Regions from separate parts of the Microbacterium protaetiae genome, predicted to be linked through region 2. Evidence: riboswitches for the same ligand, from Rfam matches in the RefSeq annotation. Region 2 holds a riboswitch; the other holds the start of a gene.

Region 1 (9,567 bases), 1.9 Mb from region 2:
GTCTGCGCCGCCGGTTCATCCACATCGATGGCGATTGGCGAGATCACTATGCGTTCGCGCTGACGCGTGAAGATGTGCCCGAGGGCGTGCTCGCGCGCTGGACGTCGGGGCGCGCGCCGCAGGATGCCGCAGCCATACCGCCGTCCGACCGGTTGCCGGCTTAGCGCGCGACACGCGCCCGCAGAGCACGGCACCGGCCGCGACGTCGCTTACCGTGGTCAGCATGGGTGGGCAGGTGTTGGGCGGGGGGATCATCGTCTTGGTGGCGGTGGTGCTGTGGCTGGTCTACCTGCTGCCCAGCTGGTACAGCCGGCATCAGTACGATGCCGCGCAGCGCAACGCCGTGCGCCTCAATCAGGCGCTGCGCGTGCTCGCCGAGACCAGCGAGACGCCCGAAGAGGTGCGTGTGGAGTTGAACGCGCGCACCGCGCTGGCCCAGCAGAAGCTGGCGCGTCGCGCGCAGGCCGAGCGCGAGCAGCTCGCGCGCAAAGCACAGGCCGAGCGCGACGGACTCGAACGTCAGATGCTCGCCGAACGCGAGCAGGCCGAACTCTCGCGGCAGCAGGTGCAGCTCGAGCAGGCGCGGCTCGACCGCGAGCGCGCCGACGCCGAGCGCCTCGCCGCCCGCGAACGTGCCGACGCCGAGCGGGCCGCGGCACAGGCGCGCGCTCGGGCCGAGATCACCGAAGCCCGCCGCCGCCCTGAGGCACGTCGAGCGCGTGCCCGGCGCCGCGCGCGCCAGACCGTGACGGTGTTCGGATGCCTCGCCCTGGCCGTTGCGGGATGGGGCGGGTTCTTCTGGGCGACCGGCGGCGCGACCACGCCGGTGTGGATCGGCGGTGCGGTGGCGCTGGTGTGTGCGCTGCTGCTGGTGCGCATGGCGCGGGTGGGCGCCCGCGCCGCAGCCGTGCCGGTCTCGGTGGCGGAGGTGGCACGAGAACGGACCGCCCGCGCACCGCAAGACATCGACCTCGCCGACGAGCGCGCCTGGCAGCCGCGTGAGCTGCCCCGGCCGCTCACGGCCTCGGCCGGCTCTCGTGCGGCCGCTGTGGTCGCCGCCGCGGCCGAGCGTGAGCAGGTGCGCCAGGCGGCGCTCGACCAGCCGCTGCGCGAGCGCGCACAGCAGTCGCGGCCCCCGCAGCTGGACACGGCGCGGCTGGCACGGACGGGCCGCGTCGACGATGCCGAGATCGAGGCGCACGTGCGCGAGCTGCTCGCCCGGCGCGCGGCCGGCTGAGCCTCACCGCCGGCCGAGCACCTGCCCGAGAGCGAAGTCGCCGAGGGCGGCCAGTTCGGCGTGGTCGTCGCTGGCAGTCAGCAGCGACGAGGTCATGCGCGCGGCCCACGCGCGCGCACGCGCCCACAGCGCGGCATCCGCCCCCGTGCGTTCGGTGTAGCGGGCGACGAACGCGCGACGGCCGTGCGGGGTGAAGGTCAGCCACGCGGTGGCCAGGTCGGTTGCCGGGTCCCCCGCGGTGACATCGCCGAAGTCGATGAGAGCGCGCAGGCCGCTCGCATCGGCGAGCATGTTGAACGGATGCGGATCGCCGTGGATCCACAGCGGTGGTCCGGGATGCCGCGGTGCGGCCGCGTCGGCGTCATACCGGGCGCGCAGCCGCCCGGTGGGGTCGGCCCGGTCTATCCGCGCGCGCACGATGTCGGCGCGCTCGGCCAGTGGCTCGCCGCGCACGGGGTTGTGCGGGGCATCGGCATCGGCGGGCATGTGCAGGGCGACCAGCGCATCGGCCAAGTCGCCCGCCCATCCGTCGCGCGCGCTCGCCGGCTGCCGGAACGCGGGTTCCCCCGCCAGCCAGGGCACGACCGACCATGACCACGGGAAGAAGTCTGTCGGGCGCCCGACGCGCACGGGCACGGGCACGGCGACCGGCAGCCGGCGTGCGAGCCGCGGCAGCACGAGCTGCTCGTGCTCGACGAGAGCGGCCGCCGCGGCGCGTCGGGGCACCCGCACCGCCAGATCGTCACCCAGGCGCACCATGACGTTGTCCCACCCGTTCGCGCCGATCACCATCGGCCGGTCGGCGAGGTCAGGATGCTGCGCGGCCAGCAGCCGTGCGACGAGGTCGCCGGTCACATCGATCTCGGCGGCGGGCATGCGGGCCATCGTCACAGGGTATCGGCACTCTCTTGCGCAAGCGGTGCCGCGAAGAACGCCCACTCGTGCCGGGCCGACGCGGTGAACGCGTCGCGCATCCGCGCGCGCAGCGCGTCGCCGGCGTCGGCGGCAGCGCGGGTGGCGATGTCGATGGCGCGCGTGGTCGCGGCGGCGAACTCCGGGTCGGCGTACGTGTCCAGCCACGCGCGGTAGGGATGCCGGGGGTGGGATGCCGCGTGCAGGCGCTCGCCGACGTCGCGGTAGATCCAGTAGCAGGGCAGCACCGCGGCCACGAGCACCGCATAGTCGCCGCGCGCTGCGGATGCGGCCAGGTGGTCCAGATACGCGGTCGTGGCGGCGCCGGGCGGCGTACTGTGGATCTCGTCGGCGCCCACCCACGATTCGTGCAGCTGCGCTTCGGCGGCCAGGCAGCGATATGCGCCGGCCGCCCAGAACTCTTGGGCGGCCGCATCCGGCGCGAGCGCACTGGCCTGGGCCAGCACCCGCGAGTAGGCGCGCAGATACAGCGCGTCTTGGGCCAGGTACCACGTGAAGGCGTCGTGTCGAAGCGAGCCGTCGCCCAGTGCGCGCACGAACGGCAGCTCATCGATGGCGGCGCGGATGTCGCCGATGTGCGTCCACCACTGCGCGGCCACCTGCGCCGGCGTCGGGCGCGTGAGAAGGCCGCCGCGGTGCCAGAGGCCCGCGAAGTGGTGCACGGGCCCGTGTCCGGTGCCGACCGCGAGCTCATCGGCGTGACGCAGACTCTCGGTGAGCCAGCGCTTGGTCTCATCCAGGGCACGCTCCCACGGTGCGCCCGCGGCACGCCGCACGGCGATGCCCGACGAGAGCGAGCACCCGGTGCCGTGGGTATGGGATGTCGCCACGCGTTCGCCGGCGAACTGGGTGAGCTGCTCGCCGGTGACGAGGGCGTCGGGCGCGTCGGCGCCGCCCAGGTGCCCGCCCTTGGCCAGCACGGCGACGCCGTGGCGGGTCGAGAGCCGCCGTGCCTGTGCGAGCACATCGGGCCAGGTCACCGCCGTCGGTTCACCGACGAGGATCGCCAGTTCGGGGATGTTCGGGGTGACCAGGTCGGCACGCGCGCACAGCGTGCGCAGCGCGTCTTCGGCGTCGGCATCCAGCAGCCGGTCACCGCTCGTGGCCACCATGACGGGATCGAGCACCACCACCGGCGGCCGCACCCGGTCGAGCCAGGCGGCCACCGTCGCTATCACCTGTGTGGTGCCGAGCATGCCGATCTTCACAGCGTCGATGGCGACGTCGTCTGAGACGGCGTCGAGCTGTGCCGCGAGAAAAGACACCGGCGGCGTGTGCACCTCGCGCACACCACGCGTGTTCTGGGCCACCAGCGCGGTGACCACCGCCATGCCGTAGCCGCCGCCGGCGGCGATGCTCTTCAGATCGGCCTGGATGCCGGCACCCCCGGTGGGATCGGTGCCGGCGATGCTGAGAACCCGGGGGATCATCGTGCCTGCTCCCACGCGGTGCGCAGCGCGCGCGTCGCCTGCTCGGGGTCGCCGGCGCCGCAGACGGCCGAGACGACGGCGGCACCCGCGGCCCCCGCCGCCCGCAACAGCGGCACATCGGCCACGGTGACGCCGCCGATCGCCACGGCGGGCAGCGTGCTGGTGCGAACGAGCGCGGCGAACGCATCGTGGCCGAGTGGGGCGGGCGCGTCGGGCTTGGTCGTGGTAGCGTGCAGCGCTCCGACACCGACGTAGCTGGCCCCGTCCGCGGCGGCGCGCGCGAGCTGTTCGGGCGTCGACGCGCTGACCCCCAAGACGGCTCCGGTGCCGATGAGCTGCCGCACCGTGCGCGCCGGCAGGTCGGACTGGCCCACATGCACACCGGCCACCCGGGCTCCGGCCGCGCGTGCGGCCAGATACACGTCGATGCGGTCATTCACGAGCACGGTCATCCCGGGTGGCACGACCTCGCAGATGCGCAGCACCGTGGCGAGAAAGTCGCGCGCTGGGGCGTGCTTCTCGCGCACCTGCACGCAGCCGGCGCCACCGCGCGCGGCTGCGGCAACCACCTCGGCCACATCGTGCCCGGCCGCAGCCGCCACCGCGGCATCGGTCACCAGATACACCGACAGGTCGCCGTTCATGCGATCACCGCGCGCTCGTCGAGCTGCTCGGGCGTGAGGGCGGCCAGCGCGTCGAGGAACGCCACCGCGAACGAGCCCGGACCGGCGCTGCGCGCAGCGGCGAGTTCGGCCGCCACCGTGTAGACGAGAACCGCGGATGCCGCGGCCTGCAGCCGATCGGAGTCGACCGCCGCGAACGCCGCCATGACAGCACCCAGGGCGCAGCCGCCGCCGGTCACCCGGGTCAACAGCGGTGTGCCGTTGCCGATGCGGATGACGCGCTCGCCGTCGGTGATCGCGTCCACCGGCCCCGATACTGCAACCACGGCACCGGTGCGCGCAGCCAGCGTCCGTGCGGACGGCAGCGCGGCCTCGACGTCGTCGGTGGCATCGACACCGCGTCCGCCGGCGCCGTCGCCGGCCAGCGCCAGCAGCTCGGAGGCATTGCCGCGGATGATGGTGGGCCGCCGTTCGCGCAGCGCGTGAGCGAGCTCGGTGCGGATCGGCAACGCGCCGATGGCCACCGGATCGAGCACCCAGGGCACCCGCGCCTCGTCGGCGGCCGCGACAGCCTCGAGCATCGCGGTGCGCTGCTCGGCGTGCGGGGTGCCCAGGTTCACCAGCACGCCGCCGGCGATCCGCGCGAACGGCCCGGCTTCGCCGGGCAGATCGGTCATGGCGGGGGCGGCGCCCAGGGCCAGCAGCACGTTGGCCGTGAAATTCGTCACGACAGCATTTGTCAGGCACTGCACGAGCGGCGCGTGGGCGCGCACCTCGAGCAGGGCGGAACGGGCAGAAGACTGCAGAGTGCGCGTCATGCGCGACATCCCTTCGCTAGTACGAACTAGAGCAGGTTCGACGGGTGTGATCTCAGCCCCAGTGCGGGGCACCCCGTGTCACGGTGTGCGTGTCAGCTTAGCGCTGTCGCCGGCGCCCGTTCATGCCGGCACCATGTCGATCTCGCCGGTTGCCACGTCAGCGCGCTGCAGGCGCAGCTGCACAGTGGTACCGGCTGCGGCATCCAGATCGGGAACCTTCACCGACACCAGCGGACCGGTCAGCTGCACGCGCGCCCCATCGCCGCGGTGGCCGAGCACGACGCCCGTGAACACGCGGTTCTCGTGCCCGGTGAGCACGGCTGCCTCCACGCGGTCGACGGTCGCGTTCTCCAGGCGCGCGGCGCGCTGATCAGCACGACCCATGAGCTTGGGAAGCTCGGGCAGGCTCTCGCGCGCCCAGGCAGGCACATCGTGCCCGTTGGCCAGAGCTTCGCACACGACCAGCGACCAGCGGTCGACAAGGCGGCGCAGCGGAGCGGTGGTGTGCGCGTAGGGCGCCGCGATCGCCGATTGCACGGTGTCTTTCGGAGGCTCGCCGTCGAAAGCGGTGTATCCGGCTCCGCGAAACAGGCTCGCTGCGGCATCCTGCACCGCCAAGGTCGCCGGGTCATCCCCGTGCAGGGTGCGCAGGTATTCGCCATAGCCGATGTCTTCGGGCCAGTCCAGGCCCAGCGCCACGGTCTGCGCACGGAAGGCGGCCACGTCGTCGGGGTCGGCCTCGGGCATGGTGCGCAGGATGCCGATGCCGCCGTCGAGCATGATGCGAGCCGCCGCCATGCCGGTCAGCAGCGACACGTGCGCGTTCCAGTCCTCGACCGGCAGCGTGCGCCGCCGCTCGAGCCGATAGGTTCCATCGGCCGGCGAAACGTCGATCTCGGGCGAATTCAGGCTCGCCCCGCCCCGTTCCCGCTCGCGTTCGGTGCGCTGCTGTCCAAACCACGGCAGGGCCAGCAGCGAGGCGGGCCCAGAACCGTCGTCGATGGCCCGCTGCGCGTCTTCGTAGGTCCACTGTGCGCGTGAGCGCACGACGGCCCGTACCAGCGTCGTGCGCCGGGGCACCGCGCGTTCGTCGAGCTCGAACCGCCACACGAACGCGCGGCGGTCCTGCCCGGGAAGCAGCGATGCGGCGCCCTCGCTGAGCACGGCCGGGTGCAGCCGGATGTGCCCGTCGACGGCGTACAGCGTGACGCCGCGGGCGCGTGCTTCTGCGTCGAGCGCACCGGTGGGCTGCACGAAGGCGGGAACGTCGGCGATGGCATAGTGCAGCACGGCGCCGTCGGCGGTGCGCTGAAGGTGCAGCGCCTGGTCGAGGTCGCGCGAGCCTTCGGGGTCGATGGTGAGCAGCTCGACATCGCGCAGGTCGTGCACCTCGCCGCTCGGCTCGGCCCGCACGTGGTGGGCCGCGGCCTGCGCTTCGGCGAGGACGTCGGCGGGAAAACCATCGGGCAGATCCAGCTGCGTGCGCAACGCGGCCAGCGACGCCGCCAGGGCGTCGCCGGTGGCGGGGGAGACGAGATGAGGGCGACGAGCGGACACGTGGTCAGTGTACGCAGACGGGCCGCGGCATCCACCCCCGTACACTGGGGGATCGTGGTCACACGTCTGTCGAAGTTCTTCGTTCGCACCCTTCGGGAAGACCCCGCCGAGGCGGAGGTCCAGTCTCACAAGCTGCTCGTGCGCGCCGGGTACATCCGCCGCCAGGCCGCCGGCGTGTTCGCCTGGCTGCCGCTCGGTCTGCGGGTGAAGGCGAAGATCGAGCGGATCATCCGCGACGAGATGGCGGCCGCCGGCGCGCAGGAAGTGCACTTCCCCGCGCTCATGCCGCGTGACCCGTACCAGGCGACCGGCCGGTGGGACGAGTACGGCGATCTGCTGTTCCGCCTGCACGACCGCAAGGGCGCCGACTACCTGCTGGCACCCACGCACGAAGAGGCCTTCACGCTGCTGGTGAAAGACCTGTACTCGTCGTACAAGGACCTGCCGCTGACGATCTACCAGATCCAGGACAAGTACCGCGACGAGGCGCGTCCCCGTGCCGGCCTGCTGCGCGGGCGCGAGTTCACGATGAAGGACGCCTATTCGTTCGACTACACCGACGAGGGGCTGGACGCCTCGTACTTCGCCCAGCGCGACGCCTACGAGCGCATCTTCGCGCGCCTGGGTCTGGAGTACGTGATAGTGAAAGCGGATGCCGGAGCGATGGGCGGCTCGCGCAGCGAGGAGTTCCTGCACCCGACCGCGGTCGGCGAAGACACCTTCGTGCGCTCGGCGGGCGGCTACGCCGCCAACGTCGAGGCGTTCACGACGGTGGTGCCCAGCCCTCTGCCGTTCGATGAGGCGCCGGCGCCGGTCGTCTTCGACTCGCCGAACACCCCGACCATCGAGACTCTCGTCGCGCACTGCAACGCGGTGCTCGACGGCGAATACACCGCCGCCGACACGCTGAAGAACGTCGTGCTGGCCCTCACGCACCTGGACGGCACCCGCGAGCTCGTCGTCGTCGGCATCCCGGGCGACCGCGACGTCGACGACAAGCGCGCCGAGGTCGCCTTCGCCCCCGCCGAGGTCGAGGCGGCCACCCCCGAGGACTTCGCGAAGCACCCGTTGCTGACAAAGGGCTACATCGGGCCATGGTCGGCGACGGGCCCGGTGCTGGGTGAAGAGTCGGCCACCGGCATCCGGTACTTCCTCGATCCCCGCGTCGTGGACGGTACCCGCTGGATCACCGGTGCGAACATCGACCAGAAGCACGTGCACTCTCTGGTGGCCGGCCGCGACTTCGTCGGCGACGGTTTCGTCGAGGTCGCCACCGTGCGCGACGGCGACCCAGCCCCCGACGGCTCCGGTCCCGTGCATCTGGCGCGCGGCATGGAGATCGGGCACGTCTTCCAGCTCGGTCGCAAGTACGCCGAGGCTCTGGGACTGAAGGTGCTCGATGAGAACGGCAAGCTGGTGACCGTGACGATGGGCTCGTACGGCATCGGCGTCACCCGTATTCTCGCGATCATCGCCGAACTGAACAACGACGAGCGGGGCCTGGTCTGGCCCGCATCGGTGGCGCCGTTCGACGTGCACGTGGTGGCCACGGGTAAGGATGCCGCGGCGTTCGAGCTGGCCGAGCAGCTGTCGGCTCAGCTGGAGGCGGCCGGGTTCGACGTGCTCTACGACGACCGCCCCAAGGTGTCGCCGGGAGTCAAGTTCGGCGACGCCGAGCTCATCGGCGTGCCGCGCGTGCTCGTGGCCGGCCGGGGTGCGGCATCCGGCGAAGTGGAGCTGTGGAACCGGCGCACCGGCGAGCGCGAGACGCTGCGGGCCGCCGAGGCGGTGGCGCGGCTGATCGCCGAACGCTGACCGTTCAGCCCTGCACCCCGGTGTGGTGCAGGTGGTCGCGGTGCTTTTCGCCCCGTGCCCGCTGGGAGATCACCCCGAGCGGGCCGGTGACCGACAGCTCGTCTTCCCAGCATTCGATGCCCCCGATGTCGGGCAGAAGGTCGCGGGTGAAGACCGGATCGCGGCCTGCGCGCCGCTGCCTGGTGTAATCCTTTATCAGCCGCACGGCGATGGGTGAGAGCAGCGTCACCGCGATCAGGTTGATGAAGGCCATGAGTCCCATCACGATGTCGGCGAGGTTCCAGATGAGATCGGCGCTGGCGATCGAGCCGAGGAACACGGCGACGATGACCAGGACGCGGAACACCGGCAGTGCGCGCGGGTGCGACGTGATGAACTGCAGATTCGATTCACCGTAGTAGTAGTTGCCCAGCACCGAGGTGAACGCCAGCAGAAAGATGATGACCGCCAGCAGAATGCCGGTCCAATCGCCCAGGGCCGAAGCCAGGGCGTTCTGGGTGAGAAAGACACCCTGCTGTGCCGTGCTCAGATCGGGCGCCGAGACCAGGATGATGAAAGCGGTGATCGAGCACACCAGCCAGGTGTCGAAGTAGACGCCGAGCGTTTGCACGAGGCCCTGCTTGACCGGGTGCGTGACAGCTGCCGTGGCCGCCGCGTTGGGCACCGAGCCCATGCCCGCCTCGTTCGAGAACATGCCCCGCCGCACGCCGTTCATGATGATGACGCCCAGCGTGGCCCCGGCCACCTGCTGTGTGCCCCAAGCCTCGGTGAAGATCGAGGCGACCGCCGACGGCAGGTTCTGCGCGTTGATTCCCACGATGATGATGCCGACCATGAGGTACGCGAACGCGACGATCGGGATGGCCGACTGTGAGACGGTGGCGATGCGGTGCACGCCGCCGAAGATCACCAGGGCGGTCAGGATCGCGACCACGGCGCCCACGACGAACGGGATCCACCAGGGGGCGTCCTCGGCTCCGCTGACCCCGACGATCGTCGCAGCCAGGGTGTTGGCCTGCAGTGAATTGAACGCGAACGGGAAGCAGAGGATGAGGAAGACCGCGAACAGGATCGCTGCCCACCGCTGTCCCAGTCCCTTCTGGATGTAGTACGCCGGACCGCCGCGGAAGGCACGACCGGGGTCGCGCACCTTG
Region 2 (9,567 bases):
ATGAACGCATGTCGATACCGACCGAGCCGGTCGCGGTGCCCGACCGGGTGCAGCGTCTGGCCCGCGGCGCCGCGCTGACGCCGGTCTGGATCAACGAGCTGGGCGGCATCACCTTTCGCACGAACGATGCGCGATACATCAAGTGGGGGCCGCGGCATCCCGAACTCGACGTCATCGCCGAGGCGGAGCGATTGGCCTGGGCGGCCGTCTACGCGTCCGTTCCGCGCGTGCTCGATGCCGGCCGCGACGCGGGCGAGGGATGGCTGGTCACGGCCGCGATCGACGGCTCTTCGGCGGTCGATCCGCGCTGGATCGCCGAGCCGCGCGCGGCGGTGCGTGCGGTCGGCCAAGGACTGCGGGTGCTGCACGACGCGCTTCCGGTCGATCAGTGTCCGTTCGAGTGGAGCGTGCCATCGCGCCTCGGCGATGCGACGGGCCGCGGCATCCACGTTCCCGACCACCTGCGCGTTCCCCCGCCGGTCGATGTGCTCGTGGTCTGCCACGGCGACGCCTGCTGCCCGAACACACTGCTCGACGATGCGGGTGAGCCGGTCGCGCACGTCGACCTCGGCTCGCTGGGCGTCGGTGACCGGTGGGCCGACATCGCCGTCGCGTCGATGAGCACCGAGTGGAACTATGGGCCCGGCTGGGACGACGAGCTCATCGCCGCGTACGGCGTCGAGCCCGACCGCGAACGCCTCGCCTACTACCGCGCGCTGTGGAACGCGACGTGAGCCCGGCTGTCACGACCACACGAAGCGGAATGTCCCCGCCCAGACGGCGACGGCCAGCGCAAGGGCGATGAGCAGCACCCCGCCGGCCAGCGCCACGGCGTCGCGCGCGTGCAGTTCGGATCGACGCGCCCAGGTGCGGTGTCGATCGGCGCCGAATCCGCGGGCCTCCATCGCCATCGCCAGCTTCGTGCCGCGCCGCACGGCGAACACCAACAGCACGAACGCCATCGAGAAGAACCGACGCAGCGCGCCCCGATCACCGACGCCGCGCGCACGACGCGCAAGCTCCATCTGACGCCAGTCGTCCAGAAACAGGCCGAGCGTGCGGGTGCCCGCGAGCACCCCGAGCACGAATCGCGCCGGCAGATGCACGATCTGTGCCAGAGCCCCGGCGAGGTCGATCGGGTCAGTGCGGCCGAACAGCAGGATCGTCGGAAGCGCGAGGGCAAACACGCGCACTCCGACCGCAACCGCCAGCGCTATCGAAGCATCACTGATGGTCGCATGCCAGAACGTCGCATAGATCTGCCCGCCCGGGTCGGCGTACAGCAGCATGCTCACGCCGGCGATCGGCGCCACCAGCAGAATCGGCAGCAACCGCCGCAGCACCACGCGCAGCCGCAGCCCGGTCAGCGGCACGCACAGCAGCTGCAGCATCACGGCCACCAGGGCGCTGACGGCGTCGATCGATGCCAACAGCGGAATCGACAGCACCAGGGCCAGCACGATCTTCGTCGCGGGGTTCACGCCATCCAGCCATGCCGCCGGTGGGGGCGGGACAGACGTGGATGCCGCTGCCCGCGCGCTCTCGGTCACGGCGCTCACGCCGCCACCCCCTCGGCCGATGCATCGGCGACCAGCTCGAGGTGCCGCCCGCCGAGATGTCGCACCACGCCCTCATCGTGGGTCACCGTGACCACCGCCGTGCCGCGGCCGATCTCTTCTTGCAGCAAGTGCACGAGTGAGATCCACCCCACCCGGTCCTGTCCGAACGTCGGCTCGTCGAGCACCACGACGCGGGGACCGGTGGCCAGCACGGTGGCCACCGAGAGCCGCCGCTTCTGCCCGCCCGAGAGCGTGAACGGATTCGCGCGGGCCAGCCGAGCCAGCCCGAGGCGTTCGAGCAGTTCGTCGACCACCCGCGACACGGCCGCGTCAGCGTGGCGCAGCGCGCGGGGACCGACTGCAAGCTCGTCCCGCACGGTCTGTGCAAGAAACTGGTGCTCGGGCTCCTGAAACACCGTGCCGATGCGCGTGAGCAGTTCGCGGGAGCGCCAGGTCGACGGCCGCCGCCCTCGCCGCCCCGCAAGCTCCGGCGCCGAGACGACCTCCCCCGAAAACTCGGGCAACAACCCGGCCAGCGAGAGTGCGAGCGTCGACTTGCCGATTCCGTTGGGCCCCGTGATGACCGTGGCCGCCCCGGCGGGCACGTCGAACGACAGCCCCCGGCGCACCGCGACTCGCCCATCGCGCGACACCGCCAGCTCCCGAGCTGCCAGCACGGGCGCAGCATCCGCCCCTCGTGCAAGCGCCGGCAGAGCGATGGCCTGTCCGGGCACCCATACGCCCGCGGCCGCCAGCGCCATGCCGGCGCTGGCGAACACGGCGTCGGGTGCACCGTCGGCCAGCAGCCCGCCCTCGGCATCGAGCACTATCACCCGTGTCATCAGATCGGCCCACACCTCGGTGCGGTGCTCGATGACGATCAGTGTCGAACCGGTCGCCGCCACGGCGCGTTCGATCGCCGTGCGCACTTCGCGCACGCCGGTGGGGTCGAGGTTGGCCGTCGGCTCGTCCAGCAGTACGACTCCGGGACGCATCGCCAGCACGCCGGCAATCGCCAGGCGCTGCTTCTGGCCGCCCGACAGCTGGGCGGTCGAGCGATCCCACGGCACATCGAGGCCGACGTCATCGAGCGCCTCGGCGATGCGTGCCGGGATCTCGGCGGGGGGCATGCCGAGGTTCTCGCACCCGAACGCGACATCGTCGCCCACCCGCGAGAGCACGACCCCGGCATCCGGATCCTGGAGCACGAGTCCCACGCGGCCCCGCTGCGCCTCGGGCGCCTCGCCGTCGACGGTGAGCCGACCACTCAGTTCACCTTCGTCGGCGCCGCCGAGCAGCCCGGCGATGCCGGCCAGCAGCGTCGACTTGCCCGCGCCCGAAGCGCCCAGCAGCAGCACCCGCTCACCGGGTTCGATAGTGAATGTGACGTCACGAACGGCGGGGGCCTTGCGGCCGGCGTAGCGCCAGCCCCAGCCCGCCGCCTCGATGCGCGCCGGACGGGTCATCTCAGACCTCTTCGCGTGTTTCCCGCCCCGCCGCGAACCGGCTGAGTGCACCGGTCGCGGCCAGCGCCCGCACCAGCAGCCAACCGACCAGACCGGCAAGCAGCGCCCCCGACACGACGATGGCACCGAGGTAGATGAGGTTGAACTCAAGCGTCTTCAGGAAGTTCGGCGAGCTGCCGTAGAACAGCTCGAAGACCCAGGAGCCCAGACCTGCCACGACGCCCGAGAGCATCGCGACGGGCAGGGTGAACCGGCGGTAGAAGAACAGCAGAAAGACCAGCTCGGCCCCCAGCCCCTGCGCAATGCCCTCGAGCACCGTCGAGACGCCCCAGACGTTGCCGATCAGCATCGAGACGATCGCGGCCACCACCTCGACCAGCAGCGCCGCACCCGGCTTGCGGATCACGAGGCCGCCCACCACGCCACCGAGCAGCCAGATGCCCACGGCGATGCCACCGAAGCCCGGGGTGAGCGCGTCAGCCGCCTCGAACCAGGCGTACCCGATGGTGTTCCAGGCCCAGAACACCAGACCTATCGCGACGCCCAGCACGGCGCCCACGACGATGTCGACGACACGCCAGTTCAGACGGCGGGTGGATGCCGCGGCCTGCGGCGGTGCGGACGTAGACGTGTGCATTGATGCTCCCTTCCTGCGCTGGCATGACCCAGATCAGGTTCGACGGTCGAAGCTGTGGTGCTTCCTCTCAGCCCGGCACACCGGACTCCCGTGGTTGTGCCCGTCAGTATAGCCGCGTCTCCGGTAACGTGGACGGGTGGCGACCACCGACTCCCCGCTCGACGAACCGGCTGCGGAGTCGTCGACAACCAGCCCGGCGCGGGCGCTGGGCTGGTGGGATGCCACGTCGCTGACGGCCCCGGCACGCACGGTGTCGTTCGACGTGTCGTCGACGGCGAATCCGGCCGTGGCCTATCTGCTGGCCGAACGGCCCCGACGCTCGCCTCTGCGCCCGGGCCTTATCGTTCCGTGGGCACTGGTCGTGCTGGTGATCGCGGCGTACTGCACGACAATGGCGGTCTGGCCCCTCACCGCCGTCGCACCGCAGGTCGTCTCTGCCACCGTGCAGCCGGTGACGGCACAAGCGGCATCCCTCACCTGGCCGAAGAAGGGCGCGGCCGGTGTCGGCGTCGAAGGGCTCGGCGATGCCGTGGCCTCGACCTCAGACCAGAGTTCGATAGCGAGCATCACCAAGGTCGTGACGGCGCTGATGGTGCTCGAGAAGAGTCCCGTCACGAAGAAGGATCAGGGCGAAGAGTTCCGCTTCACCTACGCCGACACCCTCGAATACTGGAACTACCTGCGCAACAACGAGTCGGCCCTGGATGTGCCGGCGGGCGGGTCGCTGACCGAGTACCAGATGCTCGAGGGCATGCTGGTCGGCTCGGCCAGCAACTACGCGGCACGGCTGGCGTCGAATTGGTGGTCGTCGGACTGGACGTTCGCGACGGCCGCCAACGCGTGGCTCGATGCGCGCGGCATCAGCGGGATCACCATCACCGACCCGACCGGCTTCGACCACGGCAACACCGCCACGCCCGCCGCCCTCATCGACGTCGCCGAGCTGGCGATGGCCGATTCGACGATCGCCGGCATCGTGAAACAGAAGAAGATCACGCTGCCCGGGGCCGGCGAGGTGGCCAACACCAACGAGCTGCTCTCAGACGCCGGCGTGGTCGGCCTGAAGACCGGCACGCTCGACGGGTACGACCTGCTCTCGGTGAAGAACGTCACAATCGGCGACACGACGGTGCGAGTGGTCGCCAGCGTGCTCAACCAGCCTGATTCGAAGACACGGTGGTCGGTGTCGCGCGACGTTCTCGCCCAGGTCGAGGCACAGCTGAAGGCCTCGCCATCGGTGCCCGCGGGCACGACCGTCGGCACCGTGCACACCCGATGGGGCGAGACGGTGCCGATCGTGACGGCGGCGCAGGCCGATGTCGTGCTCTGGAACGGCGCGTCGGCGAAGGTGTCGAGCACCCTGAAGCTGGGCGACTGGTCGGCGGGTGCGAAGGCCGGCACGCTGAGCGCGGCGGGGCCGGTGAACACGACGACGGTGGATGCCACGCTGTCGGCAGATCTCGAAGGCCCCGGTTTCTGGTGGCGGCTCACCCATCCGCTCGACCTGCTCGGAATCGGCTGAGCCCGTGTCGCCCAGCGGCCGCGCTCAGAAGCGCCAGATGAGCGGCACGTACAACACCGCCACGGCCAAGAAGATCAGCGAGAGCGGCAGCCCGAGCCGCCAGTAGTCGCCGAAGCGGTAGCCGCCGGGCTGCATCACCATGAGGTTCACCGGTGTTGCTATCGGTGTGAGAAAGGCCGCCGCACCGACCACCGTCAGCGCCATCATGAAGGGCTGGATGCTCACGCCCAACGTCTGCGAGACAGACACGGCGATGGGTGCCACCACCAGTACGGTGGCCAGGTTCGAGATGAACTGCCCGAGCACCAGAGTGACCACACACAGGGTGAGCAGGGCCAGCACCGGTGAGGCCCCACCGGTCAGCGACAGCACCCCGTGGGCGACAACGTCGGCCGCGCCGGTGGAGACGAACGCCTGCGACAGCGGGAACATCCCGGCGATGAGGATCACCGTGGTCCACGAGATCGAGCGGTACACCTGCGGCAGCGTCAGCACGCGGCTCAGCAGCAGCGCACCGGTGGCCAGCAGGCCCACCACGGCCGGCGGCACGAACCCGGTCGCCAGCAGCACCACCATGAGGGCGAGGATCACCAGCGAGCGCTTCGCACCGCGGCCCAGCGGAACGGCACGCTGCAGGGTCTGCGGCGGGGTCACCGCTATCACATCGGACGAGCCGACATAGCGCTCCAGCGCCGCCCAGGGTCCTTGCACGAGCACAGCATCGCCGGCGCGCAGGGTGAGTTCGCCGCCGTGCACGCCGGTGACATCGGCGTCGCCGTCGCCGCGTCGCACCCCGAGGATCACGAGATTCTCGTCCCGCGTGGTCATTCCGGCGTACACGGTGCGGCCGATGTAGTGCGAGCGCGGGGCGATCATGACCTCGACGGCGCCGTCGCGGGCGCTGAAGAGCTGATTCGTGTCGGCCGAGACCGCATAGCTCTCGCGAAGCCGCTGCGCGGTGCGGCTGTTGTCGGCGACATCAAGATGCTCGGGGTCGCGCGAGGGCAGCAGCCGATCGCCGAACAGCGCCACGAACACGACGGTGAGCACCACGAGCGGCACCCCCGCCAACGCGAACTCGAAGAATCCGAACGGCCTGCCCCCGGCGGCGGCCGCCGCCTGCGAGACGACGACGTTCACCGGCGTGCCGGTCAGAGTCAGCAGTGACCCGGCGCTGGCGGCGAAGGCCAGGGGGATCAACAATCGAGAGGGCACCAGTCCCGCGCGCACGGCGACGACCACGACGACCGGCAACAGGGCCGCGACCGCGCCGTTGATGCTGATGAACGCCGACATGATGGCGGCGATCAGCATGACCACGACCAGCAGGATGCCGCGCCCCGATCCGACGCGGCTGATCACCCGCTGTCCCACCCAGGCGGTGACCCCGGTCGCATCCAGAGATTCGCTGACGATGAAGAGGGTCGCGATGAACACCACCGTCGGGTCGCCGAAGCCCGACAGCGCCTCGGGAAGAGTGAGCACCCCGGTCGCCCAGAGCGCCAGGGCGACGCCGACCGCTACCACCGGGAGCGGGATCTTTCCGGTCACGAAGGCGACGACCGCGAGGCCGAGGATGACGAACGTGGCGATGATGGGGTCCACTCGCCCACAGTAGCGACTTGGGTGCGCGTGCGCGCCTCTTGGACGCTACGCGAAACGCAGCGTCTGGTTCAGTCGGGTGCGCACATCGAAGATCTCGTTACCGCCGATCTCGTGCGCGCCGGGAATGCCCTGGCGCAGCACATTGGCCAGCGAGCTGCGCGCCACCAGCGCGGTGCGCACACCGCGCACCTTTCCGAGGTTTTCGACGGGCTGCACCAGATCATCGTCGGGCAGCACCACGATGCCCCCGCCGAAGCGCACGCGCGCGTCGCGGGCTATCGTGCGGATGCCCGCGATCAGATCGGCGATCGGCGTGCCGGCCACGGCATCCCCCACCAACTCGCCCCGCCGAACCTGCACCGGACCACCGAGGTCTTCGGAGAGGATGCCGTACAGCCCGCTGGGTGCCAGCACGATGTGGTCGACCTTCTCATCGGGATGCCGGCCGGCGGCCACATCGTGCCAGACGGTGTAGCCCATCCCGAGATCAGCGACGATACGGGCCGTGGCCTCTTCGGCGAGCGCGTCGGCGAGCAGTCGCCGGATTTCCACGGGCGCCGAGCGCACGAGCGCCGGGTCGTATGGATCGGGCAGCCCGACCCCGCGCCCGGCCCACTCCCGGATCAGCGTCAGGTACTGCTCGCGCCGGCGTCCTCCGGGCTGCCCGCTCGAGCGGGCACGCGGGCGGGTGTCGGTGCGCGCGGCCGGGGCGCGCCATCCGCTCCACTGCGGTGCCGGGGCGCTGCCGAAGCCGTGTCCGCGATCGTATGCGGCGCGGGCGTCCGTCGTGCCCACGAGCTCCCAGGCGCGCTGCACCTGGATGAACAGCGCGGCATCTCCCCCGGTGTCGGGATGCGTCTGGCGCAGCTTCAGCCGGTACGCCTTGCGCAGGGCGTCGTCGTCGACGGCGGGATCGACGCCGAGCACCTCGTATGCCGAGGCCGAAAGGGGGCTGTCGAACACGTCAGTCCCAGAGCGGTACGGCCGGCTCGTCGGAAAACGCCCCGGTGATGGTGGCCGGGTCCACGTCATCCAGCGACGCCGGGCTCCAGTGCGGGTCGCGGTCCTTGTCGACCAGCTGCGCACGGATCCCCTCGACAAGGTCGGGCTGGGTGCGCCCGAACCACATGACCAGCCCGTATTCCTGGGCGAGGGCAGCGCGCAGGTCGGGCAGGGCGCGGGCGCGGCGGACGGCCTCGAACGTCACGGCCATACCGGTCGGGGCCAGCTGCCCCATGGTCTGCAGAGCCCGGGATGCCGCCGGATCGGTGTGCGCGCGCAGTCGTTCCTCGACCTCGGCGAGAGTGTCGGCCGAGAACGTCTCGTCGACCCAGGCGCGTGCTGCCTCCACCGTCGACGCGCCCGGCGCCTGGGCGAAGCCGCGCACGGTGGCTTCGGGGTCGCCCCCCGCTGCCAGCGCCGCGCGCAGCGCGTCGAGTCGGTCAGAGGGCACGAGGTGGTCGGCGAAGCCGCAGAAGACCGCGTCAGCGGCATCCATCGTCGTCCCGGTCACTCCGAGATACTCACCGAGGTGGCCGGGGGCGTGGGCGAGCAGCCAGGTGCCGCCGACGTCGGGGGTGAATCCGATGCGGGTCTCGGGCATGGCCAGCTTCGACCGCTCGGTCACCACGCGAATCGCCGCGTGCGAGGCCAGCCCGATGCCGCCGCCCATCGTGATGCCGTCGGCCAGCGCCACGATCGGCTTGGGATATTCGGCCAGGCGGGCGTTGAGCGCATACTCGGCCCGGAAGAACACCGCCGTCTCGTCGGGATGCCCCGCCACTATCCGGTCGTAGAGGCTGCGCACGTCGCCGCCCGCGCACAGGCCGCGTTCGCCGGCACCATCGAGCACGACGACCTGTACCGCATCGTCATGCTCCCACGCGTCGAGCGCATCGTCGAGCAGCCCGGTCATCTGCAAGTCGAGAGCGTTGATGGCACGGGGGCGGTTGAGGGTGAGCCGCCCGACCACGCCCTCGATGCGAGCGAGGACGGTGGGTTCGGCGGCGGCTTCGGCGCTGGTTTGGGCAGGGAACGACTCGGGCACGTCCGCCAGGTTACCCGGGTCGGGCCCGGGTGTCGTCCGTCACCGGCCGGGCCGGCGCATCCGTCATTGCGGCGCGGTGAAGCGCCCGCCCAGCAGCCGCGTGGCCTGATCGGCCGCCGCGACGACAAGGTCGGCCCACGCCGCGCACTGATCGTCAGAGATGCGCGAGGTCGGTCCGCTCAGACTCACCGCCCCGATCACGACGTCTGACGAACCGAACACCGGTGCCGAGATGCCGATCGCCCCATCGTCTTGTTCATCGCGGGTGACGGCGAACCCCTGCGCGCGAATGCGCTGCAGTTCCTCGCGCAATACTGCCGGGTCGGTGATGGTGGCATCGGTGAGGCGCTCCAAGGGCTCGGCCAAGGCGCGCGCGGCAAGGTCGTCGTCCCACGCCATGAGCACCCTGCCCGACGACCCTGCATGCAGCGGCAGGATCTTGCCGATGTGCAGTTCGCGACGGATGGCGTGCCGGGTCTCGGCCATCGCCACGCACACGCGGAACAGCCGCTCGGCCTGGAACATCGAGGCCGTCTCGCCGGTCTCATCGCGCAGCCGCTTGAGCACCGGAGTGACGACGTCGACCAGCGAAAGCCGCTGCGTGGCCGCCGAGGCCCAGTAGGCGAAGTCCAGGCCGATGCCGTAGCGGTCGTCGTCGCGGTCGAGAAACCCGGCCGCGACCAGATTGGAGACAAGACGCTGCACCGTCGAGGCCGGGATGCCGGTGCGCG

What was found. Region 2 has a riboswitch for thiamine pyrophosphate ahead of ET475_RS03865 (ECF transporter S component). Riboswitches for the same ligand answer to the same signal wherever they lie in the genome.
Region 1: linked by a shared signal. The riboswitch ahead of thiM (hydroxyethylthiazole kinase) and the one ahead of ET475_RS03865 (ECF transporter S component) in region 2 are both predicted to bind thiamine pyrophosphate.

Annotation. Positions count from the first base shown of each region.
Region 1 is NZ_CP035494.1:2,719,467-2,729,033, forward strand. Features, by position in the region: gene ET475_RS12570 (GNAT family N-acetyltransferase) at 1-164, shown strand, start outside; gene ET475_RS12575 (large exoprotein) at 224-1,237, shown strand; gene ET475_RS12580 (phosphotransferase) at 1,241-2,122, opposite strand; gene thiD (bifunctional hydroxymethylpyrimidine kinase/phosphomethylpyrimidine kinase) at 2,125-3,600, opposite strand; gene thiE (thiamine phosphate synthase) at 3,597-4,244, opposite strand; gene thiM (hydroxyethylthiazole kinase) at 4,241-5,050, opposite strand; TPP riboswitch at 5,033-5,127, opposite strand; gene ET475_RS12600 (RNB domain-containing ribonuclease) at 5,162-6,598, opposite strand; gene ET475_RS12605 (proline--tRNA ligase) at 6,653-8,413, shown strand; gene ET475_RS12610 (alanine/glycine:cation symporter family protein) at 8,418-9,567, opposite strand, start outside.
Region 2 is NZ_CP035494.1:862,108-871,674, forward strand. Features, by position in the region: gene ET475_RS03850 (aminoglycoside 3'-phosphotransferase) at 9-734, shown strand; gene ET475_RS03855 (energy-coupling factor transporter transmembrane component T family protein) at 744-1,550, opposite strand; gene ET475_RS03860 (ABC transporter ATP-binding protein) at 1,556-3,025, opposite strand; gene ET475_RS03865 (ECF transporter S component) at 3,027-3,662, opposite strand; TPP riboswitch at 3,656-3,764, opposite strand; gene ET475_RS03870 (D-alanyl-D-alanine carboxypeptidase family protein) at 3,799-5,184, shown strand; gene ET475_RS03875 (SLC13 family permease) at 5,209-6,789, opposite strand; gene ET475_RS03880 (J domain-containing protein) at 6,835-7,752, opposite strand; gene ET475_RS03885 (enoyl-CoA hydratase/isomerase family protein) at 7,754-8,836, opposite strand; gene ET475_RS03890 (IclR family transcriptional regulator) at 8,900-9,567, opposite strand, start outside.